Regions from separate parts of the Streptomyces roseoviridis genome, predicted to be linked through region 2. Evidence: riboswitches for the same ligand, from Rfam matches in the RefSeq annotation. Region 2 holds a riboswitch; each other region holds the start of a gene.
What was found. Region 2 has a riboswitch for cobalamin ahead of ABD954_RS06715 (ABC transporter substrate-binding protein). Riboswitches for the same ligand answer to the same signal wherever they lie in the genome.
Positions count from the first base shown of each region.

Region 1: it holds a riboswitch for cobalamin, as region 2 does, so the genes downstream of both, ABD954_RS10990 (ribonucleoside-diphosphate reductase subunit alpha) here and ABD954_RS06715 (ABC transporter substrate-binding protein) in region 2, are expected to answer to the same signal.
Region 3: it holds a riboswitch for cobalamin, as region 2 does, so the genes downstream of both, ABD954_RS26580 (cobalamin biosynthesis protein) here and ABD954_RS06715 (ABC transporter substrate-binding protein) in region 2, are expected to answer to the same signal.

Region 1 is NZ_BAAAWU010000001.1:2,483,276-2,490,756, forward strand. Features, by position in the region: gene ABD954_RS10970 (AEC family transporter) at 1-312, opposite strand, end outside; gene ABD954_RS10975 (hypothetical protein) at 320-1,612, opposite strand; gene ABD954_RS10980 (DUF3311 domain-containing protein) at 2,018-2,233, shown strand; gene mctP (monocarboxylate uptake permease MctP) at 2,230-3,852, shown strand; cobalamin riboswitch at 3,953-4,075, shown strand; gene ABD954_RS10990 (ribonucleoside-diphosphate reductase subunit alpha) at 4,207-6,576, shown strand; gene ABD954_RS10995 (ribonucleotide-diphosphate reductase subunit beta) at 6,576-7,481, shown strand, end outside.
Region 2 is NZ_BAAAWU010000001.1:1,473,149-1,480,629, reverse strand. Features, by position in the region: gene ABD954_RS06735 (ATP-binding protein) at 1-354, opposite strand, end outside; gene ABD954_RS06730 (ATP-binding protein) at 411-953, opposite strand; gene ABD954_RS06725 (STAS domain-containing protein) at 950-1,390, opposite strand; gene ABD954_RS06720 (STAS domain-containing protein) at 1,430-1,831, opposite strand; cobalamin riboswitch at 1,921-2,116, shown strand; gene ABD954_RS06715 (ABC transporter substrate-binding protein) at 2,156-3,220, shown strand; gene ABD954_RS06710 (FecCD family ABC transporter permease) at 3,217-4,248, shown strand; gene ABD954_RS06705 (ABC transporter ATP-binding protein) at 4,245-5,027, shown strand; gene ABD954_RS06700 (questin oxidase family protein) at 5,035-6,066, opposite strand; gene ABD954_RS06695 (LysR family transcriptional regulator) at 6,163-7,074, opposite strand; gene ABD954_RS06690 (DMT family transporter) at 7,206-7,481, shown strand, end outside.
Region 3 is NZ_BAAAWU010000001.1:5,883,870-5,891,350, reverse strand. Features, by position in the region: gene ABD954_RS26605 (hypothetical protein) at 1-468, opposite strand, end outside; gene ABD954_RS26600 (hypothetical protein) at 756-2,138, opposite strand; gene ABD954_RS26595 (alpha/beta hydrolase) at 2,383-3,510, opposite strand; gene ABD954_RS26590 (inorganic phosphate transporter) at 3,847-5,109, shown strand; gene ABD954_RS26585 (hypothetical protein) at 5,135-5,356, shown strand; cobalamin riboswitch at 5,491-5,612, shown strand; gene ABD954_RS26580 (cobalamin biosynthesis protein) at 5,644-6,618, shown strand; gene ABD954_RS26575 (cobyric acid synthase) at 6,615-7,481, shown strand, end outside.

The DNA of each region.
Region 1 (7,481 bases), 1.0 Mb from region 2:
CGCCATCAGTCCGAGGGTGAAGGCGACCTTGGTGTCCCGCCGGAAGATCCCGCGGGCACCTGCCATGGCGACGAGATAGGACACCACGATCGACACCAGGGCCACCGCGACGAACTGCCAGGGCACCCCTTCGGACAGGTCCGCCTTCGCCACCGCGAGGAAGAGCAGGGCCGGCAGGGCGATCCAGTAGACGAAGTCGTTGACCGCCTGTGCCGTGTTTCCTTGGAACACCCTGAACGCGCTCGCGCCGTAGCCGATCGCCACGATGGCGAACAGCGGCACGATCGCGTTCAGGATCGCGCTCAGTTCCACTGGGTCATCAGCCCTCGGACCGGACCACGGCCTTGGCGCGGGCCGTCGCCGCGTCGGAGGCGGAGCCCTGCTCCTGGAGGACCTCCAGGGCGGTCGTCTGGACGTCGTCGAGCCGGACGAAGTCCGCGTAGAACTCGTGGACCTGGCGGACGAGTTCCTCGAAGTGGGCGCGCTTGCGCTCGTAGAGGTCCTTCTCCATGTAGTTCTTGATCCGGTCGCAGACCGCCGCGAGGAACTTCTCGTCCGAGGTGATCTCCTCGGGCATTCCGGCGTTCCCGAGGATCTGGCCGACGGTCACCGGGAAGAGGCCGATCGGGTTGAGGAAGTACTCGACCTCGCGGGTCACGCCGAGGTAGTCGGGCACGTTGACGATGCCGGCGTTCTCGGTCTGGGTGAGCAGGCCGCTGATCGGACGGTAGACGTTGGGCAGGGCCATGAAGACCCGCTCCGCCAGGTGCGCGACCTCCGAGAGCTTCTTGCTGTCGAGGGTGCGGCCGCCGACGGTGATCCGGCGGTCGGCGAAGATGTGGCTCATCACCTCGACGTTGGCGAGGCCGGCCCGGTTGCCGAAGCCCGCGACGCCGCCCTCGACCATGCTGAAGCCGTTGAAGACGGAGGCGAGGGAGTTGGCGAGGCCGAGTCCGATGTCGTCGTGGGCGTGGAGGTAGAAGGTGACGTCCGGGTTGTCGCGGACCAGGTTGGCGGCGAGGATCCCGGTGGCGTGGGGCAGCAGCGTGCCGATGGAGTCGTTGACGCGCACCAGATTGATGCCGAGCCGGCGCACCCGCTCGATCTGCTCGTTGATGAACGCATAGCGCTCTTCGTCGATCTCGTGCGAGAAGGCATTGAGAATGCTGGACCGGAAGGATCCGACGCCGATGCTGGTCAGCTTCTCGTGAGCACGTTCGAGGAGTCGTTCCTCCTGCTTGTACTCGACCATTCCGAGCGAGACCTGGATGCGCGAGAGGTATTCACGCGGCACGACCTTGAGCGCCTCGGAGAGCGGTTCCCAGGTCTTGAGCGTCAGGTTGAAGACGAACTGGGTGTCCTCCGGTATGCGGCCGAGGAGGTACTTCGAATCGAGAACGCGTCGCAGAAAGGCCGGCTCGGTGAGTCCGGAGCCCAGGTCGATATCGCGGATTCCTGCGTTCGCCAGCGCCTCGATCAACTGTAACTTGAGGTCGTCGTCAGCGCCGAAGAGAGCCCTTTCACCGCCCTCTCGCATGGTTTCGTCAGAAAGTCCCGTGAGGTTGAAGTCGGAGTATCGCGGCTGGTGGTCGGCGGGCATGTGCAGAGCCATGAACGAGGTTCCCCTCTGTGAGATCGCGCTGCGTTTCCATCCACTGAGCTGAGCCTTCGGAGCCGGGCCGGCACCGAAGATTTTCCGCCATACAGAACTCACTTTTTGACCGGCGAAGTTCTCGCCGCCGATGGACGCTAACGAGCCTGCTCTCAGCCAGTCAACCCCCTTCCCGGCATGCGAACGACCCTCTCGGAAAACCCTCTTGACAAAACTCGCCGCATACGCAAAGAACCGAAGTCGCAGGCAGCGCGAGCGGACAAAGTGATCATTCGGTGTGAGCGCTTGCGCTACGCACCGGTAACCTGCCAAATTTCGTCCACCCCTGCACACGTCACAGAGAGAATGGGAGCCGCGGAAATGTCCGCTCCGTCCGAAAACGGAAATCCGGGACCCAGGTTCACGGTGAGACGTCTCTTGGCCATCTTCTGCCTGGCCGCCCCGTTCGCCGGGATCCTCTGGGTGAGTTCGTACGCGCGCATCACGCCGACCCTGCTCGGCATCCCGTTCTTCTACTGGTACCAGATGCTCTGGATTCCGGTCGCCGCCGGGCTCACCGCCCTGGCCCTCGTACTGCTGCGCCGTGACCGGCGGACCGACAGCGAAGGAACGCCGCGATGACCCAAGGGATAAACGGCGTCGCGCTCGCGGTTTTCGGATTGCTCTTCGCTCTCGTAACGGTCATGGGTTTCCTGGCGGCCCGGTGGCGCCGCGTGGAGAACGCGAACAACCTCGACGAGTGGGGCCTGGGCGGGCGGAGCTTCGGCACCTGGATCACCTGGTTCCTGCTCGGCGGCGACCTCTACACCGCGTACACCTTCGTCGCCATTCCGGCGGCCATCTACGCGGCCGGGGCGGCCGGCTTCTTCGCCATCCCGTACTCGATCCTCGCCTTCCCGGTGGCCTTCGTCTTCCTGCCCCGCCTGTGGTCGGTCTCCCACCGCAAGGGCTATGTCACCGCCTCCGACTTCGTGCGCGGGCGCTTCGGCTCCAAGGGCCTCTCGCTGGCCGTCGCGCTCACCGGCATCCTCGCCACGATGCCGTACGTCGCCCTGCAGCTGGTGGGCATCCAGGCCGTCCTGGACGTCATGGGCGTCGGCGGCGACGCGCACACCCACTGGTTCGTCAAGGACCTGCCCCTGCTGATCGCCTTCGGCGTGCTGGCCGCCTACACCTACTCGTCCGGGCTCCGCGCCCCGGCACTGATCGCCTTCGTGAAGGACGTGCTCATCTACGTCGTCATCGTGGTCGCGGTCATCTACATCCCCATCAAGCTCGGCGGCTTCGCCGAGATCTTCGACAAGGCGGAGGCCGCCTTCGGCCAGCCCAACCCCGCGACCGGCAAGCCCCGCGGCCAGCTGGTGACCGCACCGCAGAGCCAGTGGGCCTATGCCACCCTGGCGCTGGGCTCGGCGCTCGCGCTGTTCATGTATCCGCACTCCATCACGGCCACCCTCTCCTCGCGCGGACGCGAGGTGATCCGCCGCAACGCGACGATCCTGCCGCTGTACTCGGTGCTCCTCGGCTTCCTCGCCCTGCTCGGCTTCATGGCGATCGCCGCCGGCGTCAGCGTGACCAACCCCCAGCTGGCCATCCCCCAGCTCTTCGAGGACATGTTCCCCGACTGGTTCGCCGGTCTGGCCTTCGCCGCCATCGGCATCGGCGCCCTGGTCCCGGCCGCGATCATGTCCATCGGCGCGGCGAACCTGTTCACGCGCAACGTCTACAAGGACTTCCTCAAGCCGGACGCCACCCCCGAGCAGGAGCACAAGGTCTCCAAGATCGCCTCGCTCCTGGTGAAGGTCGGCGCGCTGGTCTTCATCCTCACCATGGACAAGTCCGTCGCGATCAACTTCCAGCTCCTCGGCGGGATCTGGATGCTCCAGACGATGCCCGCGCTGGTGCTCGGCCTGTTCACCCGCTGGTTCCACCGCTGGGCGCTGGTGGCGGGCTGGGCCGCCGGCATGATCTACGGCACGGTGGCGGCGTACGGAGTCGCCAGCCCGACCCAGAAGCACTTCGGCGGCTCCGCCGCCGCGATCCCGGGCATCGGCGAGATCGGCTACATCGGCCTCACCGCCTTCGTCCTCAACCTCCTCGTCACCGTCGTCCTCACCGTCGTCCTCAAGGCCGTCAAGGCCCCCGAGGGCGTCGACGAGACGGAGCCCGGCGACTACACCGCCGACGCGGGCGACAAGGGCGTCGTGACCGAGCTGCCGAAGGTGGGCGCCGGACACTGACCCGGGGCGCGCAGTCGGGTCGTACGACGCACACCGTTGCAGGACTTGGGACGTACGACACAACATGTGGGGGGTGCCACGAGCGGCGCCCCCCACATGTATGCTCGTGCTCGCTGTCGCCGCAGGGGAATCCGGTGGAAATCCGGAACTGTCCCGCAACGGTGTACTTCCTGCGCTTCCGTACGAAGTGAGTCCGAAGACCTGCCGACAGTGCGCCCGGTCCGTACGTTCCGGGTGCCACAGACGTCCGGGCCTCGCGGAGTGGGCCGGTGGTCGCGGCGCCGCCGTGCCTGCGGCGCGCCGCCTTCCGCCTCCCCCGTGCTGCCCCGAGCCGAGCCGAGGGAGAGCCCCACCGTGACCATCGCGCCCGCCGATCCGGCCTCAGTCACCCCGACCGAGACGGCGAACGACGGCCCCGGGACCGCGCTGCTGCGCACCCTGACCGACCTCACCGCCGACCTCCCGGACACCGACCCGGGCCGGGTCGCCGCCGCCGCGCTGCGCGGCCGGCACGCCGGCTCGGACGAGGCGGAACTGCGCGAGCTGGCCACCGAGGCCGCCGCGGGCCTGATCGCGGAGGACCCCGCGTACTCCCGGCTCGCCGCCCGGCTGCTCACCCGGACCATCGCCGAAGAGGCCGCCGGCCAGGGCGCGGTGTCCTTCTCCGCCTCCGTGGCCGTCGGCCACCGCGAGGGCCTGATCGCCGACCGCACCGCCGGCTTCGTCACCCGGCACGCCGCCCGGCTCGACGCGACGATCGACCCGGCCGCCGACGACCGCTTCGGCTACTTCGGTCTGCGCACCCTCTACTCCCGCTACCTGCTGCGCCACCCGATCACCCGCAAGGTGATCGAGACCCCGCAGCACTTCATGCTCCGCGTCGCCTCCGGCCTCGCCGAGGACGACAGCACCCGCGCCGTGGACGAAGTGGCGGCTCTGTACGGGCTGATGAGCCGGCTGGACTACCTGCCCTCCTCCCCCACCCTCTTCAACTCCGGCACCCGCCACCCGCAGATGTCCTCCTGCTACCTGCTGGACTCCCCGCAGGACGAGCTGGACTCCATCTACGACCGCTACCACCAGGTGGCGCGCCTGTCGAAGCACGCGGGCGGCATCGGGCTCTCCTACTCCCGCATCCGCGCCCGCGGTTCGCTGATCCGCGGCACCAACGGCCACTCCAACGGCATCGTGCCGTTCCTGAAGACCCTCGACGCCTCCGTCGCCGCCGTGAACCAGGGCGGCCGCCGCAAGGGCGCCGCCGCCGTCTACCTGGAGACCTGGCACGCGGACATCGAGGAGTTCCTGGAGCTGCGCGACAACACCGGCGAGGACGCCCGCCGCACCCACAACCTCAACCTGGCGCACTGGATCCCGGACGAGTTCATGCGCCGGGTCAACGCGGACGCCGAGTGGTCGCTGTTCTCCCCGGCCGACGTGCCCGAGCTGGTCGACCTGTACGGCGAGGAGTTCGACGCCGCCTACCGCAAGGCCGAGGCGGCGGGCCTGGCCCGCAAGACCATGCCGGCCCGCGACCTGTACGGCCGGATGATGCGCACCCTCGCGCAGACCGGCAACGGCTGGATGACCTTCAAGGACGCCTCCAACCGGACCGCGAACCAGACCGCCGAGCCCGGCACCGTCGTGCACTCCTCGAACCTCTGCACCGAGATCATCGAGGTCACGAACGACGGCGAGACGGCCGTGTGCAACCTCGGCTCGGTCAACCTGGGCGCCTTCGTCGACACCGCCACCGGCGACCTCGACTGGCAGCGGCTCGACGAGACCGTCCGCACCGCCGTCACCTTCCTCGACCGAGTCGTCGACATCAACTTCTACCCGACCGAGCAGGCCGGCCGCTCCAACGCCCGCTGGCGCCCGGTGGGCCTGGGCGCGATGGGCCTCCAGGACGTCTTCTTCCAGCTGAAGCTGCCCTTCGACTCGCCCGCCGCCCGTGCGCTGTCCACGAAGATCGCCGAGCGGATCATGCTCGCCGCCTACGAGGCCTCCGCCGACCTCGCCGAGCGCAGCGGTCCGCTGCCCGCCTGGGAGCAGACCCGCACCGCCCGCGGCGTTCTGCACCCGGACCACTACGACGTCGAGCTGAACTGGCCCGAGCGCTGGGCCGCGCTGCGCGAGCGGATCGCCGCCGTCGGCATGCGCAACAGCCTGCTCCTCGCCATCGCCCCGACCGCGACGATCGCCTCGATCGCCGGCGTCTACGAGTGCATCGAGCCGCAGGTCTCCAACCTGTTCAAGCGCGAGACGCTGTCCGGCGAGTTCCTCCAGGTCAACGCCTACCTGGTGGACGAGCTGAAGCGGCTCGGCGTCTGGGACGCGCAGACCCGCGAGGCGCTGCGCGACGCCAACGGCTCGGTGCAGGGCTTCGCCTGGGTGCCGGCGGAGGTCCGCGAGCTGTACCGCACGGCCTGGGAGATCCCGCAGCGCGGCCTCATCGACATGGCGGCGGCCCGCACCCCGTTCCTGGACCAGTCGCAGTCCCTGAACCTGTTCCTGGAGACGCCGACCATCGGCAAGCTGTCGTCGATGTACGCGTACGCCTGGAAGCAGGGCCTGAAGACCACGTACTACCTGCGCTCGCGCCCGGCGACCCGGATCGCCCGCGCCGCCCAGGCCACCACCCTCCCCGTCCAGCAGGCGACGCCGGACGCCGACGCACTCGCCTGCTCCCTTGAGAACCCCGAGTCCTGCGAGGCCTGCCAGTAATGACCGTTGAGAAGAACCTGCTCGACCCGGGCTTCGAGCTGACCCTGCGTCCGATGCGCTACCCCGACTTCTACGAGCGCTACCGCGACGCCATCAAGAACACCTGGACCGTGGAGGAGGTCGACCTCCACTCCGACGTCGCCGACCTCGCCAAGCTCACGCCGGGCGAGCAGCACATGATCGGCCGTCTGGTCGCCTTCTTCGCGACCGGCGACTCGATCGTGGCGAACAACCTGGTGCTGACGCTCTACAAGCACATCAACTCCCCGGAGGCGCGGCTCTACCTGTCGCGCCAGCTCTTCGAGGAGGCCGTGCACGTCCAGTTCTACCTGACGCTGCTCGACACCTACCTGCCCGACCCGGACGACCGCGCCGCCGCGTTCGCCGCCGTCGAGAACATCCCCTCCATCCGCGAGAAGGCGCAGTTCTGCTTCAAGTGGATGGACTCGGTGGAGAAGATCGACCGCCTGGAGACGCGGGCCGACCGCCGGCGCTTCCTGCTCAACCTGATCTGCTTCGCCGCCTGCATCGAGGGCCTGTTCTTCTACGGCGCCTTCGCCTACGTGTACTGGTTCCGCTCCCGCGGTCTGCTGCACGGCCTGGCGACGGGGACGAACTGGGTCTTCCGGGACGAGACGATGCACATGAACTTCGCCTTCGAGGTCGTGGACACCGTCCGCAAGGAGGAGCCAGAGCTCTTCGACGCCGAACTCGAGCAGCAGGTCACCGACATGCTGAAGGAGGCCGTCGAGGCGGAGCTCCAGTTCGGCCGCGACCTGTGCGGCGACGGCCTGCCGGGCATGAACACCGAGTCGATGCGCGAGTACCTCCAGTGCGTCGCCGACCAGCGCCTGACCCGCCTGGGCTTCGCGCCGGTGTACGGCTCGGAGAACCCGTTCGGGTTC
Region 2 (7,481 bases):
GAGCCGCTGGAGCAGGTAGAGCCCGTGACCCGAGGGGCGGCCGGGGCGGTGCGGGCCGTGCGGCACGGGGCGGCGCGGGTTGCCGTCGCTGACCTGCACCCACAGCGCCCGGCCGCGGCCCTCCAGGCACAGCTCGTACGGGGCGCCGCCGTGCAGGCGCGCGTTGGTGACCACCTCGGAGACCAGGAGCAGGACGTCCTCGACCGGCTCGCGCCCGCGCGTCCCCGCCCGGCCGAACCACGCGGCGAGCGCCCGCTGCGTCAGCGCGCGGCACTCCGCCAGCATGCCGGGACCCTCCGCCAGCTCGTAACGCGCCGACCGGCGGGTGGTCACGGTCTCCTCTCCCGTGGACATGCGCTGCGGATTACCGCTGACGGCCGGGTCAAACACCCGGCCGCCCGGTCGGCGGATCAGACGCCCGGCGCGTCGCCGCGCGACCACGGCGGCGGGGACGGCGGGCCGACCTCCAGCCAGACCACCTTGCCCGGGCTTCCGTCGTCCTTGGCCGCCGATCCCCAGTCCTTGGCCAGCCGGTCGAGCACCATCAGACCGTGGCCGCCGGGCAGCGAGGGCGAGCGCGGCACGTTCGAGCGGGGGGCGGCGGGACTCGCGTCGTACACCTCCACCCGGAGGTGGCCCCGGGAGTGGCGCAGGACGAGCTGCTGCGGTCCGCCGGCGTGCAGACAGGCGTTGGTCACGACCTCGGAGACCATCAGCAGGACGTCCTCCGCCCGCTCGCGGTCCTCCGGCGTCGCTCCGGGCAGCCAGCCCCAGTCGGTGAGCGCCGCGGCGGTGAAGTCGCGGCAGCGCGTGACCGCGCCGCCGGCGCCGTGCAGCAGCAGCCGCCTGACCTGCCCCTGCGCGAGGTTCCCGGTGCCTTCGGGACCGCCGGCCCCCCTGGGGTCGCCGGTGCTCCCGGTGTTGCCGGCCCCCGCGGTGTCCCCGCGCCTCATGACCCCTCCGCCGCTGGTGACCCGTTCGTCGCCGGTGATCCCTCCGCCGACGCGCCGCCCGTCGCGGGGGTGTCCGCGAGTGCGGCGGCAGTGTCCTCGTATACCCGGAAGACGGCCCGGGCACCCGTGATCTCGAACATCCGGTTCACCGGGGCCCGCAGCGCGGCGAGGTCGAGTCTCCCGCCGGCGTCCAGCATCCGTAGTCTGGCCCGCAGGAGGACGTTGAGCCCGGTCGAGTCGCAGAACCGCAGCCCCGCGCAGTCGACGACGATCCGTCCGGCGCGGGCGTGCCGCACCAGCGCCTCCTTCAGCGGGGCCGCCGTGTCGTGGTCGAGCTCGCCCGTGACGGTCACCACGACCGTGCCGGGTTTTCGCCCCTCCAGGACGTCGACGTCGAGCCGTCCCGCGAAGTCCTCCGCTGCCTCCGTGGCTCCCATGCGGTCAGCTCCCTTCTGTCCTCGGCGGTCCCACCATGATCAGGCGCAGCGCGGGCCGACACGATCCTCCACGACCGTGAAGAGGCCCAGTGTGCCCGTCAGGGCGAACAGCTGGCGCAGTTGCCGGGGCAGGGGCCCCGCGACCACGAGACGGTGGCCGGCGAAGTGGGCGGCCACCAGCTCGTGCAGGAAGGAGGAGTCCCCGAAGACGACCCGGGAGACGTCGAGGACGACCTCGCGGCTTCCTTCGGGGCGCGCCTCGGCGAGCGCCCGGCGCAGACAGCCCACCGTCTCGATGTCGAACTCGCCGTTCGCCGACAGGACGACGACGCCCGGCGCGGGCGAGAACTCGCGCACGACCCACGCCGTGCCCGACGAAGCCCGGTACGTACGGGGCTCCGGAGCCGAGTCCGGGGGTGGCACGGGCTGCGCGTGGACCATGGCGGCACCTCCGTCCAGCACGTGCCCCGATCCGGACCCCCTATGCACACGGGCCGGCCGCGGGACGCCCGTGGAGCGATCTTGGGCTGTGGTAGCTTGCCGTAGCCAGTCGAACTCCCGTGCGTGACGCACGGTGGTCAGGGAATCCGGTGCGAATCCGGAACTGACGCGCAGCGGTGAGGGGGACGGGCGGGGCACGACGCCACTGGGCCGCGGAACGGCCCGGGAAGGCGCCCCGGCCGAGCGAACCCGAGTCCGAAGACCTGCTGGCGGACCGTACGGACCGGGCCTCGCGCACAGGGCCCCCGACCACCAGGATGAGCCGTGCCCCTGCACCGTCCCGCGCCCCCGCACCCTTCCGCCCGTCCCGCGGCCCTGCTGCTCTGCGGGGTGCTGCTCCTCACCGCCTGCGGCACCGCGCCCACCACGACCGCCGGCGGAAAGAACGGCTCCAAGGCCGCCGCGTCCGCGACGTCCCTGAAGAACTGCGGCCGGACGGTCCAGGTCCCGCCCGGCGGCCCCCGGCGGGCCGTCTCGCTCAACCAGGGCACCACCGAGATCATGCTGGCGCTCGGCCTCGCCGACCGCATGGTGGGCACCGCCACCTGGACCGACCCGGTCATGAAGGGGCTGGAGAAGCCCGCCGCCGCCGTGCCCCGCCTCGCCGAGAACAACCCGTCCTTCGAGAAGGTCCTCGACACCGAACCCGACTTCGTCGCCGCCTCCTTCGCCTCCACCCTCGGCAAGGGCGGCGTCGCCACCCGCGAACAGTTCGAGCAGCTCGGCGTCCCCACCTACCTGTCCCCGGCCGACTGCGTCGGCAAGGACAACTCCGGCGGCGGCGACGGGAAGCGGACCACGCCGCTCACCATGGAGACCGTCTACGGAGAAGTGCGCGACCTCGCCCGGCTGTTCGGCGTCGAGGACCGCGGCGAGCGGCTCGTCGCCGAGCTGAAGGGCCGCGTGGCCAAGGCCACCACCGGCCTGCGCGCCGCGGACGTCCGCGTCCTCTACTGGTTCTCCGACGCCCGCTCGCCGTACATGGCCGGCTGCTGCGGAGCTCCCGGCGTCATCACCCGGGAGACCGGCACCCGGAACGTCTTCGACGACACCACCGAGGAATGGCCCCAGATCGGCTGGGAGACCGTCGCCGACCGCAACCCCGACCTCCTGGTGATCGGCGACCTCACCCGCAAGGCACAGTCCGGCGAGAGCGCCGCCAAGAAGATCGAGTTCCTGGAGTCCGACCCCGTCACCCGGAAGATGGACGCCGTACGGAACAAGAGGTACGTGCTCCTCAGCGGCCAGGCCATGAACCCCACCATCCGCACGGTCGAGGGCATCGAGCAGGTCGCCGCGGCCCTGCGCGCCGCCGGCCCCGCGAAGTGACCGGCGCGACCGCCCGGGCCGGCACGCTGCTGCGCGCCGCCGCCGGCTGCGCCGTCCTCCTGCTTTCCCTCGCCGTCGCCGTCACCATCGGTCCGGCCCACATCGGCGTCACCGACGTCTGGTCCGCCGTCTCCGCCCACCTCGGCGGCGCCCCCTCCGGACTCGGCCCCATCCGCGAGGGCATCGTCTGGAACCTGCGGCTGCCCCGCACACTGCTCGCCGCCGTGTGCGGGGCCGGGCTCGCGCTCTGCGGAGCGGTGATGCAGTCGCTGCTGCGCAACCCGCTCGCCGACCCCTTCGTCCTCGGCGTCTCCTCCGGAGCCTCGACCGGCGCCGTCGCGGTCGTCGTCCTCGGCGCCGGCGGCGGAGCCGTCTCCGTCTCCGCCGGCGCGTTCGCCGGCGCCGTCTGCTCCTTCGCCGCGATGCTGCTGCTCAGCCACGTGCTCGGCGGCACCACCGACCGGGTCGTGCTGTCCGGCGTCGCCGCCATGCAGCTGTTCTCGGCGCTCACCTCCTTCGTCGTCGTCACCTCCGCCGACGCCGAGACCACCCGGGGCGTCCTGTTCTGGCTGCTCGGCTCGCTCAGCGGCGCCGGCTGGACCGACGTGTGGCTGTGCCTCGCCGTCCTCGCGCTCACCCTGGCCGTCTGCCTCGCCCACGCCCGTACCCTCGACGCCTTCGCCTTCGGCCAGGACGCCGCCGCCACCCTCGGCGTGCGCGTCGCCCGGACCCGGCTCGTGCTGCTGACCGCGACCGCCCTGCTCACCGCGGCCCTCGTCAGCTCCGCGGGCGCCATCGGCTTCGTCGGCCTCGTCGTGCCGCACGCCGCCCGCGCCCTGGTCGGCTCCGGCCACGGCCGGGTGCTGCCGGCGGCGGCCCTCGGCGGGGCGGTGTTCCTCGTCTGGGTCGACACCCTCGCCCGTACCGTCCTCGAACCCCAGGAGGTACCGGTCGGCGTCGTCACCTCCCTCGTCGGCGTCCCCGCCTTCGTCCTCGTCCTGTACCGGAGCAGGAGCACCCACCGATGACCCTGCGCGCGGAACGCGTCACCCGCACCGCCGGCGGCCGCCTGATCCTCGACGGGGTCACCGTCACGCCCGCGCCCGGCGGCGTCACCGGCCTCCTCGGCCCCAACGGCTCCGGCAAGTCCACCCTGCTGCGGCTCCTCAGCGGAGTCCTCGCCCCCGCCTCCGGCGTCGTCACCCTCGACGGCCGGCCGCTGCCGGAGCTGCGCCGCCGCGAGGTGGCCCGCCGCGTCGCCGTCGTGGAACAACAGGCCGACACGCTCGTCGAGCTGACCGTCGCCGACGTCGTGCGCCTCGGGCGCATCCCGCACCGTCGCGCCTGGTCCGCCCCGTCGGCCGCCGACGAGCGCGCGGTCGGCGACGCCCTGCGCCGCACCGGCCTGACGGACCGGGCCGCGCAGCCCTGGCACACCCTGTCCGGCGGCGAACGCCAGCGCGTCCAGATCGCCCGCGCCCTCGCCCAGGAGCCCCGCGAGCTGCTCCTCGACGAGCCCACCAACCACCTCGACATCCAGCACCAGCTGGACCTGCTCGACCTCGTCACCGGCCTCGGCGTCACCACGATCGTCGCCCTGCACGACCTCAACCTGGCCGCCGCCTACTGCGACCGGCTCGTGGTCCTGCGCGGCGGCCGGGTGACGGCCGCCGGTACGCCGCGCGAGGTGCTCACCGCCGAACGCGTCGCCGAGGTGTACGGCGTACGCGTCGAGGTCACCCACCCCGACGCCGGTGACCGTCCGCACCTGCGCGTCCTCGGCTCCCTGAGCCGCAAGGGGAGTTGACGGCGCGTCAGCCGAGCGGGGTGCTCAGTTCGACCGCTCGCAGCGCCGCCGCCAGGGACCGTTCGTCGCCGACGTCCAGGGCCGTGTCGGTCAGCTTGATGACGTGCTCGTCGCCGTGGGCCAGGGCGCGGGCGAAGACCTCCTCGGCGGTGAGGGATCCCGGCGGCGCCGGCTCGATCCCGGTCGCCGGTGCGTACATCGCGGTCACCGCCGCGGACGCCGTCCACGCGGCCCGCAGGCTGGGCACCCACAGGGCGCGGGGGAGCGCGGGCAGGGCGCGCAGCACGGCGTTGGGGGCCGTGGCCGCGTGGACCAGCATGGTCTCCTCGCCGTGACCGTGGGTGGCGTAACGGTGGGTGGCCGCCCGGACGAGTTCGGCCAGGCGCCGGCGCGCCGTGTCGGGGTCGTCGACCGAGGCCGCCCACACCGGCAGGCGGCTCACGCGGCCGAGGCGGGCGGGGAAGCCGCCGTCCTGCCCGTCGATGCGCGGCACCGCGTCGAGGGCGTCGGCCGCGCTGTCGGCACCGGGCAGCGGGGTGAGGTCCGCGACCGGGCGGTGGCGGGCGGCCCAGTAGCCGAGGCCGTGGGCCAGCTCGGTCAGGCGCGGCGCGGTGGGCTCGCCGGCCAGCAGGGTGCGCACCGCGTGCCCCACGCGGATCACCGGGTGGGTGGAGCCCCCGTACATCCCCGGCAGCAGCCGCGGCCACCACTGGGCGAGCACGTCCCGCCAGGGCCGTTCGGCGAGTTCGCGCCCGAAGTGGGCGATCCAGTCGGCGGCCCGGCGCGGATCCCCGAGCGCCGTGCGCCAGTTCGCGGCCGTGACCGGAGCGACCCCGGCCGGGAACTCCTCCAGCTTCGGCGCGTACCGGTCGAGCCAGCGGTGCACCGCCCGCGCCTGCCCGTGCGCGGCGAGGGCCTCGACGGCCATCGGCGCGTGGTTGGTGAGCCGCCCGAGCCGCTCGGGTCCGGCGGCGTGCAGCCGCTGGAGGGCCTCGTCGAGGGTGCCGGTGGGATCCGTGTCCGTGCCTGCGGTGTCCATGGGGCGACGGTAGGCAGGCGCACCGGCCCGGCGTAACCGACCGAAGTCCCGGTCCCGGTCCGCACCGAGACCTACGACGCCGGTCCCGCGCCCCCCTCAGCCCCTCGCCGCTCCGCCCGCCCCGGCCGCCTCCCGCAGCGCGCCCAGCAGGGTGCGCAGGACGGGCTGCTCCAGGGAGCCGGCCCGGATCACGGCGTGGATCGCCCTGACCGGCTCGGGGCGCCGGACGCGGCGGACCACGACGCCCGGAGTGCGGGCGCTCAGTCCGAGCCGCGGGATGAGACTGATGCCGAGGCCGGCGGCGACGAAGCCCTGGGCGGTGGCGTAGTCCTCCGACGTGGCCGTGAAGTCCGGGCTGAAGCCCGCGGCCGCGCAGGCGTCGGTGATCGCCGTGAGGCAGGGACCGGGGGGTTCGCTGCCCACCCAGGGCTCGCCGGCCAGATCGGTGAGGTCGAGGACGCGCCGGGCGGCGAGCGGATGTCCGGTGGGCAGCACCGCACGGTACGGGTCGTCGAGCAGGTGCACGACCCTGACGCCGTGCCGGAGGGCGTCGTCCGGCGGCCGTACGACGACGGCCAGGTCGGCGTCGCCCCGGTACACCTCCGCAAGGGCCTCGTCCGGATCGGCCAGCCTCGGGTCGATCGCCACCGCCGGGTGCTCACGGCGCACCCGGGCCAGGGCCGGAGCCAGCAGGGTCGGCCCGACGGAGGCGAAGTAGCGCAGCGTCAGCCGTCCCTCGCGGCCGGCGCGCAGATCGGCCAGCGCGGTCTCCGCCTCGGCGAGGTGCTCGCTGACGACGGCCGCGTACCGGGTGAGCAGCATGCCGGCCGCCGTGGGCCGCACTCCCCGGCCGACCCGTTCGAGCAGCGCGATCCCCGTCTCCTTCTCCAGGGCCGAGATCTGCTGGCTGACGGCGGAGGGGGTGTAGCCGAGGTGGGTGGCCGCGGCCGTCACCGAGCCGCTGGTGATCACGGCGCGCAGCACCTGCATGCGTCTCACATCGATCATGTAGCAGAGCTTAAAGGAGGTGCAGAACCTTTTTCTTGTCCTTCCAGGACGAGTGCGGCAGCGTTCGTCCCGGACCGAAACGGGAGGCGACGGTGAACGGTGTGTGGGACAAGGGCCGGGCGTGGGCGCGGATCGCCGTGCTCGCGCTGCTCTGGGGATCGACGTTCCTGTGGATCGAGATGGCCCTGGAGGCGCTGGCCCCGGTCCAGGTGACGTTCGCCCGGTGCCTGCTCGGGGCGGTCACCCTGCTGGCCGTCTGTCTGCTCTCCGGCCGACGGCTGCCCCGCGGCCCGGCGGTCTGGGGCCGGGTGTTCGTGGCCGCCTTCTTCTGCAACGCCCTGCCGTTCGCCCTGTTCAGCTTCGGACAGCAGAGCGTCGACTCGGGTGTCGCGGGCGTCCTGAACGCC
Region 3 (7,481 bases), 4.4 Mb from region 2:
GGCGCTGCCGCCGGGGGCGGTGAGCGTGGCCTCCAGCGTCTGCCCGCGGGCGGCGATGAGCTGCACGTACAGGACGTCGGGCGAGCGGCCGGCGTCGAGCGTGAACTCCGTCGAGGCTCCCGCCGGGAGGTCGGCGCAGGTGTGGACGGTGTCCGGTGCGAGGGCGCCGGCACAGGTGTCGGTCTCGGCGGCGGCGGTGAGCGCCGCGATCTCGCGGGCCGCCTCGGCGGACGGGGACGCGGGGCCCTGCTTCTTCGCGGGGGCCTGCGGGGCCCGGGGCGCGCCTTGCGGTGCCGCGGGCGAGGCGGTGGTGGCCGCCGCGGGTGCGGTGACGGCGGCGGCCGTGGCGGCGCCGCCGATCAGGGAGGCGAGGACGGTGAGGACCAGGGCGACAAGCGCGAGCGGCGTACGGCCGCGGCTGTCTGCTCTCCTGGTCCGCCGCCGTCTGCCCGTGGGCAGAGGTGACATGCGGATTCCCCCCAAGGAATGCGTGGGCCCTGCCCCTGTGGGCGGCACAGGGAGGCTCAGGGCGACGGCATTCTATTCGGGAGTCGATCACTCGTTCCCGCGAGTTTCGCGGAGGTGAGCCCTGCGGACCGGGCAGGGCGGCCCGCAGGGGGCGGACCCGCGGCCGCCGGTTCACCGGGCGGGCCCGCGGGCGGAGGCACCCGGGATGGGCCCGCGGGCGGGGGCACCGGGGCGGACCCGCGCCGGTGACGCCCCGGCGCTCAGGCCCCGCCCGTGACGCCCCGGGCTCAGGACCCGCCCGTGTGCACCTGGAAGGCCGCCCTGCGGACCGCCTTCGCCAGGGCGGGGTCGGGGTGGGCGGCCGCGAGGGCGACCAGGACCTGGACGGTGCGGGGGTGGCCGACGGCCCGGACCTCGTCGAGCAGGGCGGGGACGGTGCCCTGGACGGCGGAGTCGAGGTGCCGCACGAGCAGGGCGCTCTCGCCGTGGTCGGCGACGGCCGCCGCGGTGTCCACCCAGAGCCAGGTGGCCTCCTCGCGGGTGAGCACCTCGGGTGCCTCGTCCGGGTCGGCTCCCTCGTACTCGGCGAGCCACAGCAGGGCGTAGGGGCGCAGCGAGGGTTCCGCGAGGGCGGCCCTGACCTCGGGCTCGGCCGGGGCGCCGACCACGCGCAGGGCCTCGAAGGCGAGGCCGCGCAGCAGGGCGTCCTCGCCGCGGGCGACGGCGATCAGCTCGGCCACGGCACCGGCGAGGGTGCGGGCGGCGAGCCAGGCGCGGTACTCGTCGCGGGCCGGGCCCGGGCTGAGCCGGGCGCAGCCGCGGAGCATGTCCTCGGCGGACTGCTCGATGTTGCCGGCCGGACTCTGCGCGGCGACGCAGATCTGCTCCAGCTTGACCCACACCGCCCAGTTGCCGAGCGGGGTGAGGGTGGCATGGCTGCCGTCGGGGCCCTCGCCGAGCGTGAGGGCGCCGACGGCGGCGAGGCCCTCCAGGGCCCAGTCGAGCAGGGCGGGCAGGCCCTCGGCCGCGGGCGGCGGCTCGACCGCGGCGCCGGGGGCCGGCACCTCGCAGCGCTCCTCGCGGAGTTCGTCGACGCGCTGGCGCAGCAGGTCGAGGAGGCCGGACACGGCGACGGGCCCGGCGGAGAGCTGGAGCAGGGAGAGGACCTGGGGCACGGCCTCGACGACCTCGGCGACGGCGCCGGGGGCCACGTCCTCGGGGGCGGGGTGGGCCAGCGACCAGGCGTCGAAGAGGGCGACCCAGCCGCGCAGGACGGCGGAGTCGTCCCGGTCCCAGGCCTGCAGCCGCCAGCCGGGCCGGGCGGTGTCACCGTGCAGCTCGACGAGCCCGGCGAGCCGGGCCCGGTCCCAGCCGGCCCTGACCTGACCGGGGGTCAGGCCCAGCGCGGCGGCGGCCCGTTCCCCGTCCGGGGGAGCCGTCTCGGCCTGCCGCTCGACGGCGGCCCACCGGGCGATCCGCACGGCGTCGGCCAGCACGGCCCTCGCCTGCCGGGCCAGCTCCGCCCTGGGTGGCGTCCCCTCGGGCGGCCGGGGCGCCGGGCGGGTGCGCCGGTTCGTCACGGCCCTTCGCGCGGTGGCGAGGGACCGCGGACGGACGAGTCGGAGTCTGGAGTTGCGCGCCAATGGTTCATCGGGCTTTCGAGACGTCACGGGGGCAGTCTTCCCGCTGACGGCCCGAAAGCCCAATCGGAATCCGCAACGCCGCGGCGGCGCCCCCGCCTTCCGCCGCCCGGGCCCGGGCAGCGCCGGGCGGCGGCCCGGCCGGGGTCCTCCTCCGAGCGGCGTCCGGCGCGTCCGGGGCGGGCCCGCCCGCGCCCGGTCCGGCCGCCCGGACCGGGCCGGGGCGGGGAACCGGAGAGGGGCCGCACGGCACGGCGGGCCGCCGGGAGCGGCCTCAGACCAGGGGCGTCAGGAAGCGCCGCAGGGCCTCCTCGTAGCGCACCGGGTCCGCGTTCCACATGGCCGCGTGGGGGGCCTCGGGGACGGTGGCGAGGGTGACGAGGTCGGGGCGGAGCCGGGCCAGGCGGCGGCTCGCGTCCCAGGGGGCGATGGTGTCGTCGGGGCCGTGGAGGAGCAGGGTCGGCACGCGCAGGGCGTGGGGGTCGGCGGCCTCCTGGAGGCGGTCGCCGCGAAGGCCGGTCCTGCCCTGGGCGGCGCGCACGGCGAGCGGGAGGAGGAGGCCGGGGACGCGGCGGGCCGAGGCCAGGTTGCGCAGGGTGGCCTCCCAGTCGAGGACCGGGGAGTCGAGGACCAGGCCGCGGATCCGGTCGCGCACCCCGGAGCTCGCGGCGGCGTGCAGGGCCATGGCCGCGCCGGTGCCCCAGCCGTGCAGGACGACGTTCGCGGCGCCGCGGCGGACGGCGTAGCGGACGGCGGCGTCGACGTCGCGCCATTCGGAGTCGCCGAGGTGGCCGAGCCCGTCGGGCGCGGCCGGCGCGCCCGGGTCGCCCCGGTAGGCGGGGACGAGGACGGGGATCTGCCGGCGGTGGAAGAAGGGGAGCAGGTTGAGCGGGTGCTCCCGGGTGGTGCCGAGGCCGTGCAGGGCGATCACCCAGGTGGAGCGGGGGCCGGGCACGACCCAGGCGGGCAGGGTGCCGAGCTCGCCGGGGATCTCGGCCTCCTCGTAGGGCAGGCCGAGGGCGGTCCCGGGGGTGCCGCAGTGCAGCTGCGGGGTGAGGCGGAGCCGGTCGCCGGGGGCGAGGGCGCCGAGCTCGACCCGTTCGAGCCGGCGCACCACCGTGTCGGCGGTGTGCGGGACCCGGTCGAGGACGGGGCCGACGACGGCGTGCACGCCCCGGGCCTCGATGCCGTACGTGCCCGGCCGCAGCGACGCGAGGCTGCGGGTGAGGGTGATCCGGCCGGGCCCCGTGACGTGCACGGTGAGTCTGGGGTCGCCGGGGAGGGGGCGTCCGGACGGCACCCCGAGGGCGGCGTCGCTGGCGTACCGGCCGACCGCCACCGCGGCCGCGCCGAGACCGATCACTGTGGTGACGGCCGCTGCCGTCGCTGTAGCCGGGCGCACGCTCCCAGTGTCCGCAGCGGGGCCCCGCGCTGCCACCGGGCGGCTCTTTCGAGTGACCTGGATCACTCGCGGGGGTCCTCCGTGGGGCTGAAGCGGTCCACTGGGCGATACGGGGCGGGAGCGGCGGCAGGGGCCGCCGGGGGCTGGATGCCGCCACCGCACGGATTACCCGGGGTCGCAGGGCGACCGCATCGTGGACAGGGGTGCCCCCGAGCCGCTAAACGGAATCCGCCGACCCCGGTTCGGGACACCGTGCTGCCGGGCCCAGTTCACCTTCCGTTCACTCAGGTTGCCTACGTTCGACGAGCCACTGACGTCAAACGATTGCCTGGGTAAATGGAACACATCACGCTGCTGCTCGCGATTGTGGTCGTGACAGCTCTCGTGTTCGATTTCACGAACGGTTTCCACGACACCGCCAACGCGATGGCGACGACCATCTCGACCGGCGCACTCAAGCCCAAGACGGCGGTGGCCATGTCCGCCGTGCTGAACCTGGTCGGCGCGTTCCTCTCGGTGGAGGTCGCCAACACGATCTCCAAGGGTCTGGTCGACGAATCAGGCATCCAGCCCGAAGTGATCCTCGCCGCGCTCGTCGGCGCGATCCTGTGGAACCTGCTGACCTGGCTGGTCGGACTGCCCTCCAGCTCCTCCCACGCCCTGATGGGCGGCCTCATCGGCGCGACCGTCGCCTCGATCGGCCTCAGCGGCGTCAACGGCGGCGTCGTCGTCACCAAGGTGCTCCTCCCCGCGCTCGCCGCCCCGCTGGTCGCCGGCCTGGCCGCGATGTTCGCCGCCCGGCTGACGTACCGCCTCGACCGCAACGCGGACGCCAAGACCACCGCGAAGGGCTACCGGGCCGGCCAGATCGCCTCCGCCGGTCTCGTCTCCCTCGCCCACGGCACCAACGACGCGCAGAAGACCATGGGCATCATCACCCTCGCCCTGGTCGCCGGCGGCACCCTCGCGCCCGGCTCCAACCCGCCGGTCTGGGTCATCGTCTCCGCCGGTGTGGCGATCGCGCTGGGCACCTACCTCGGCGGCTGGCGCATCATCCGCACCATGGGCAAGGGCCTGACCGACCTCCAGCCGCAGCAGGGCTTCGCCGCCCAGACCAGCGCGGCCACGGTCATCCTGGCCTCCTCGAACCTGGGCTTCTCCCTCTCCACCACCCACTCCTGCTCCGGCGCCGTCATGGGCGCGGGCCTGGGCCGCAAGGGCGGCGTGGTGCGCTGGTCGACGGCCACCCGGATGTTCGTCGCCTGGGGCCTGACCCTGCCGGCCGCCGGCCTGGTCGGCGCGGGCGCCGAGTACGTCGCCCGCCAGGGCGACTGGGGCGTCTACACGGTCGCGGGCTTCCTGGTCGCCTCCTGCCTCGCGATCTGGCTGGTCTCCCGCCGCCAGGTGGTCGACCACACCAACGTCAACGAGGTCGAGACCGAGGCCGAGCCCGCGGGCGTCGTCACCACCGCCATCGCGGCGGTCACCCCGCCGCCGGCCGGCTCCGTCGCCGCCGTCACGGACGAGGACCTGAAGGCCACCATCCCCGCGCCCGGCACGGCGGACCCGACCGCTCCCCCGGCCCCGGCCGCGGTCTGAGCAAGAGGAACAGGAAAGCAACCGCATGAAGATCGACTGGGCAGCTCTCGGCTCCGTCTTCGGAGTCAGCCTCGTGGCGACCGTCGCCCTCGTGGGCCTGTTCACGCTCGGCATCGTCGGCCTCTCCAAGCAGGAGCAGGCCACGGCGAACGGCGGCTCCGCCGCCCTGGCCCGCACCGGCGCCTACGCCTGCTTCGCGCTGTGCGCGGCGGCCGTGGCGTACGGCATCTATCTGATCGTCGCCTGACCCGGCGACCGTGACGGCCGGGCGGCCCGCACCATCGGTGCGGGCCGCCCGGCCGCTCGTGTCTGTGGTGCTTCGCACAGTGACCCGGCGCAGGTCAAGGGCGAGTTGACGGCCGTTCGCGGGGCGTGGTGGACTGCCGAGGCCATTACGGCGGCAAAGGAGAGGAAGCCCGGTGCGATTCCGGCGCGGTCCCGCCACTGTGACCGGCCCCGAGGGGCCGGGAGTCAGGAACTCTCGCCGCCGTCACGTCGACCCAGGGCGCGGACCCTGAGTGAGGACACAGCGCCATGCCCGGCCGCGGCCCCAGAGTTCCCGGCACCACCCGTGTCTACGCCTACGGAGCGGCCGTCGGCCTCGCCGTCGATCTGCTCCTCGGCGACCCCCGCCGCGGCCACCCCGTCGCCGCCTTCGGCCGGGCGGCGGCCGCGGTCGAGAAGCGCCTCCACGGCGACCACCGGGGCCGGGGCGCCCTGCACACCGCCGTCTGCGTCGGCACCACCGTGGCCCTCGGCGCCCTCGCCGCCCGTACGGTACGGGGCAGCCGCGCCGCCTCCGTCGCCCTGACCGCCGCCTCCGTGTGGGCCGTCGTCGGCGGTACGACACTGGGCCGCGAGGCCCGCGCGATCGGCGGGGCGCTCGCGGCCGGCGACCTTGAGGTGGCGCGCGAGCGGCTGCCCCACCTGTGCGGCCGTGACCCCCAGTCCCTGGACGGGCCCGCGATGGCCCGCGCGGTCGTCGAGTCGGTCGCCGAGAACACCTCGGACGCCGTCGTGGGCGCCCTCTTCTGGGGCGCGGTCGCGGGCGTGCCCGGCCTGCTGGGCTTCCGGGCGGTCAACACCCTCGACGCGATGGTCGGTCACAAGTCCCCCCGCTACCGGCGCTTCGGCTGGGCCTCGGCCCGCCTCGACGACCTCGCCGGCTGGCCCGGCGCCCGGCTCACCGCCGTACTCGCCACCCTGGCGGGCGGAAACCCCCGGGGCGCGCTGCGCGCCTGGCGGGCCGACGCCGGGAAGCACCCGAGCCCCAACGCGGGCCCGGTGGAGGCGTCCTTCGCGGGAGCGCTCGGCGTACGGCTCGGCGGGACCCTCTCGTACGGCGGACGGGTCGAGCACCGGCCCGTGCTGGGCGGGGAGGGGCGGGCCGTCGAGGTGGCCGACATCGACCGGGCGGTCCGGCTGTCCCGCCGGGTGACCTGGCTGACCCTGGCCGCCTGTGCGGGCGGCCGGATCCTGACGAACGCGGTGAAGCGGAGGTACGCATGAGGGGCGGGGGGCTGCTCGTCGCCGGGACCACGTCCGACGCGGGCAAGAGCGTCGTCACGGCCGGCATCTGCCGGTGGCTGGTCCGGCAGGGCATCAAGGTGGCGCCGTTCAAGGGGCAGAACATGTCCCTGAACTCCTTCGTGACGAGGGAGGGCGCGGAGATCGGGCGGGCGCAGGCCATGCAGGCGCAGGCCGCCCGCGTCGAGCCGACCGCCCTGATGAACCCGGTGCTGCTCAAGCCCGGCAGCGACCGCTCCAGCCAGGTCGTGCTCATGGGGAAGCCGGTCGGCGAGCTGAGTGCCCGCGGCTACCACGGCGGCCGGCAGAAGGAGCTGTTCGAGCCCGTCCTCGCGTGCCTGGAGGAGCTGCGGCACACGTACGACGCGGTGATCTGCGAGGGCGCGGGCAGCCCGGCCGAGATCAACCTGCGGCGCACCGACATCGTCAACATGGGCATCGCCCGGGCCGCGCGGCTGCCCGTCGTGGTCGTCGGCGACATCGACCGGGGCGGGGTCTTCGCCCAGTTCTTCGGGACGACGGCCCTCCTCGCGCCGGAGGACCAGGCGCTGGTCGCCGGGTATCTGGTGAACAAGTTCCGGGGCGACGTCACGCTGCTCGAACCGGGCCTCGACATGCTGTACGACCTCACCGGACGCCGCACCCTCGGTGTCCTGCCGTACGCGCACGGGCTCGGCATCGACGAGGAGGACGGCCTGCGCGTCTCGCTGCGGGGCGCGGTGCGCGAGTCCGTGGTGGCGCCGCCGCTCGGCGCGGACGTGCTGCGGGTCGCCGTGTGCGCCGTGCCGCTGATGTCCAACTTCACCGACGTGGACGCGCTCGCCGCCGAACCGGGGGTCGTGGTG